Regions from separate parts of the Clostridium perfringens genome, predicted to be linked through region 1. Evidence: riboswitches for the same ligand, from Rfam matches in the RefSeq annotation. Region 1 holds a riboswitch; the other holds the start of a gene.

Region 1 (2,212 bases):
TTATATGATGATTTAAAAAATATAGTCTCAAAATATATAAATGCATCTTTAAAGACAATAAAGATATCAGATTTATTTAAAGAAATCTTTGAGATTGCAGAACGAAATAATATTCAATTTCCAAGAGAATTAGTTGCTTTAGTAAGATCCATAGTTATATTAGAAGGGGTTATAGCTAAAATAGATCCAGATTTAGAAATTATGGAATGTATTTATCCTTATGTAAAGGAAAGAAATAAAGAGGAAATGTTAAAAAGTTTAAACAAGGATAAACTTATAACTGAAGCCTATAAGTTTGCCTCTAAGAGCATAGAAATTCCTACTAAATTTTCAGAGCTTGTGGATAGCTTAACTAAGGGAAGAGCTAAGTTGCAATTTGAAATGAAGGGCTTAGATAAGCCACTTACAGATTTAAATAGAATGGTAAATAGAGTAGCATTCTCTTTAATAGTTGGATGTATGATTATAGGTTCTTCATTAATAGTTAATGCTAAAACTGGACCTACTTTTCAAGGGGTTCCTATTTTAGGATTAATAGGGTTTATAGTATCAGGAATTTTTGGTTTGTGGTTATTGATTTCCATAATAAAATCAGGCTTTTTTTAATAAATGGTTAATAAAGTAATTAAATACTTGAAAGAAACATAGTTATATTGTATAAATGTATACAATATAATAATTAAAAGTGAATAATTTAAAAAGAGGTAGAGGCGCGAGAATCAAGATTACTAAAATGGAGTTAAGTAGCGTAGAAGTTTTAGGAAAGGGATTATCGCCGAAGTTTTTGGCTAATACTTTAAGGCTAAATGCTGGGGTTGTATAGAATATATACAACACTGTCACAAAATGTGGAGAGCTATCATCTTAGGGAATTAAATAAATAAAAGTTTATTTGCAAAAGTGATTTTATTAAGTATTAAGACCTTAGGTTGATCAAGCCTAAGGTCTTTTTTGCAGAAATTTTATAATAAGAGAAAATAAGGGAACACCTCTGTAAATTAATTCACTGCATATTTAAGGGGGAATTTATAATGGGAAATAAAACTAGATTTAAAGTTTTTCTAACGGTTTTTGCAATGACAATGTTATGCTCAACCTTAGTCTTTGCTGCTGAAGATGCTGCGGCGGTAAACTCAGCTAAGTTTGGAATGTGGACAGTGCTGCCACCATTAGTTTCAATTGTATTAGCTTTTTTAACTAAGAATGTTGTAGTTTCTTTATTCATAGGAACAATTACAGGATGTATAATGCTTCAATTAAATGGATTTAATATAATTACAGCTTTAACTCAAGGATTTATTGATTTTACTTATAGAGCTTTAAATTCCTTAGCTGATCCTTGGAATGCAGGGATAATTCTTCAGGTTTTAGTTATTGGAGGAGTGATTCATTTAGTAGCTAAAATGGGAGGAGCAAAGGCAATAGCTGAGGCTTTAGCAAGAAAGGCTAAGACTGTTAAGAGTGCACAACTTACAACTTGGCTTTTAGGGTTAGCAGTTTTCTTTGATGATTATGCTAATTCATTAATTGTAGGACCAATAATGAGACCAGTTACAGATAAATTAGGAGTTTCAAGGGAAAAATTAGCCTTTGTTATAGATGCAACGGCAGCTCCAATTGCAGGGTTAGCAATAATATCAACTTGGATAGGCTTAGAGGTTGGATTAATTGGAGATGCCTTAAAAAGTGTAGGAATACAAGCAGATGGTTTTGGAGTATTTTTAGAAACAATACCATATAGATTTTATAATATATTAATTTTAGCTTTTGTTGTTATATCAGCAATAACTTTAAGAGAATTTGGACCAATGCTTAAAGCTGAGAGAAGAGCTAGAAGAGGAGAAGTTTTATCTACTACAGAAATTTCATCTGATAGTGAAGATTTAGAACCTATAGAAGGAATTAAATTAAGTGTTTGGAATGCAATAATTCCAATTGGAGTTTTAATAGTATCATCTTTAATAGGATTTTATTATAGTGGATGGGTAACTATAATGGGTGGAGAAGATTTAGCAATAATAGAGCTTATGAACAATACACCTTTTAGTTTTGCTGGAATACAAGCAGCATTCTCAAATGCAGATGCTTCAGTAGTTTTATTCCAATCAGCTTTATTAGCAACTATAGTAGCTCTTATATTAGGAGTAGGTAGAAAAATATTTACTATTTCAGAAGGAATAGGAATTTGGATTGAAGGAATGAAAGGACTTTT
Region 2 (2,212 bases), 1.6 Mb from region 1:
CTTTCATATACATTACAGCCATTGATGCAAGAACTAAAGTAATAGTATCACCTGCTAAATTTATTGTTGCTCCTAAAGGAATAACAAAATCTGCTACATCTTGATCAACTTTATTTTCCTTAGTACAGTTTAAAGTAACTGGGATTGTAGCTGCTGATGATTGAGTTCCCAAAGCTGTCATATATGCAGGAATCATATTTTTAAGTAATTTTAATGGATTTTCTTTCTTTAAAGTTCCAGCTAAAGCATATTGAACCACTAAATAAGATCCTTGTATTGAAAATAAAACTAAGTACACAAGTCCAAAAGACTTTAAAGTAGTAAAAATCTCACCATTATAACTTAACTTTGAAAATATTGAAAGTATGTAAATAGGTACTAAAGGTATTAACACATTTTTTATAGTTAATGAAATAACGTGATTAAATTCTTCTGATACTTTTAATAAGTAACTATTTTTTATTCTTGATATTCCTATTCCTAATAAAAATGCAAAAACTAAAGCTGACATAACACCAAACATTGGAGGAATATCAATTGTAAAATAAGGATCAACATTTACTGATCCAGTGCTTAGAGAAGCACTTACTATAAATTTAGGAAGTACTGCGCGTCCTATAAAGAAAGTAAGTATTCCTATTAAAAATGTTGAAGCATATGAAATTAAAGTAGTTATGAAAAGTCCCTTTCCTGATTTATTTCCTAAGGATGCTATACCAGGAACTATAAACCCAACTATTATAAGTGGGATTAAGAAACTTAGTAAATTCCCAAATATGCTATTAAAGGTCATTAATATTCTAATAGGTATATCTAAATTAATATAGGAACATCCTAGCCCAATAAGTATTCCTAAAATAATTGCAACAAATATTCTTTTTATTAAGGATAAATTTTTCATAATAGCCCCCTTTTGTATTCTTATTGAATACACATGTTTTTTGTATGAGTACATATTACTATAGTTAGGATTTAAAGTCAACAATAAAATCTAAATTATTTTATAAATTGTTCAATAATTTTTGTTTATAATTTTTATTTATCAATAAAAAAATATTGACATTTTGCAAATTTAATCTCATAATTGTTAATATAAAGTGAATAACTGAGATAGAGGCGCGATGATTAATAGTATCTTTGCAGAGGTAAGCACGTTGAAGCAAAGTGAAAGGATGAATCGCCGAAACCATTAGAAGAGGCTTTAATTCTATTAGGTTGGGGTTACATATAATATATGTAACACTGTCACAAATTATTTTGTGGTGTGCTATCATGAAAGAAGAGTATTGTATATAACTTTACGAACCCTTAAGCATGAAACACGCTTAAGGGTTTCTTTTGTTAGCGAAAACTTAGTTATCACTTATGGCTTAATTATTAAAACCATAAGGAGGACTAAAAAAATGAGTCAAGAACAAAATACTAATCTAAAAAGAGGCTTGAAATCAAGACATCTTAGTATGATTGCCATGGGTGGTGCCATAGGAACTGGTATTTTCTTAGCCATGGGAGATACACTTCATCAAGCCGGTGTAGGAGGAGCTTTTGTAGCTTACGGAATTATAGGAGTAATGGTATATTTCTTGTGTACAAGCTTAGGGGAGATGGCAACATATATGCCAGAAACAGGTTCCTTTGGAGCTTATGCAACAAAATTTGTTGATCCTGCTTTAGGATTTGCTTTAGGATGGAATTACTGGTATAACTGGGCTATAACAATAGCAGCAGAAATGGTTGCAGGTTCTTTATTAATGAAGTTTTGGTTTCCTAATGTTCCAGCAATAGTTTGGAGCGCATTATTCTTAGTAATTATATTAACTCTTAATTTATTATCTGCCAAAGCTTATGGAGAATCAGAGTTTTGGTTTGCAGCTGTAAAAGTTGCTACTGTTATAATATTCTTAATCGTAGGAGTTCTTATGATTTTTGGAATATTAGGTGGAGATAATGTAGGATTCAAAAACTTCTATGAAAATGGAGGCCCGTTTATTGGAGGAGCAAAATCAATTTTCATGATTTTCTTAATAGCTGGTTTCTCATTCCAAGGAACTGAATTAGTAGGGGTTGCCGCTGGAGAAAGTGAAGATCCTGAAAAAAATGTACCTAAGGCTGTTAATACAATATTTTGGAGAATCTTATTATTTTATTTAGGAACAATTTTAGTAATTGGTGCTTTAGTACCAAATGCTCAAGCTGGAGTAGAAACAAGTGC

What was found. Region 1 has a riboswitch for lysine ahead of I6G60_RS02360 (Na+/H+ antiporter NhaC family protein). Riboswitches for the same ligand answer to the same signal wherever they lie in the genome.
Region 2: linked by a shared signal. The riboswitch ahead of I6G60_RS09615 (amino acid permease) and the one ahead of I6G60_RS02360 (Na+/H+ antiporter NhaC family protein) in region 1 are both predicted to bind lysine.

Annotation. Positions count from the first base shown of each region.
Region 1 covers NZ_CP065681.1:459,774-461,985, forward strand. Annotated here, with positions in the region: gene I6G60_RS02355 (ABC1 kinase family protein) at 1-606, shown strand, start outside; lysine riboswitch at 698-867, shown strand; gene I6G60_RS02360 (Na+/H+ antiporter NhaC family protein) at 1,032-2,212, shown strand, end outside.
Region 2 covers NZ_CP065681.1:2,025,013-2,027,224, forward strand. Annotated here, with positions in the region: gene I6G60_RS09610 (dicarboxylate/amino acid:cation symporter) at 1-901, opposite strand, end outside; lysine riboswitch at 1,104-1,278, shown strand; gene I6G60_RS09615 (amino acid permease) at 1,404-2,212, shown strand, end outside.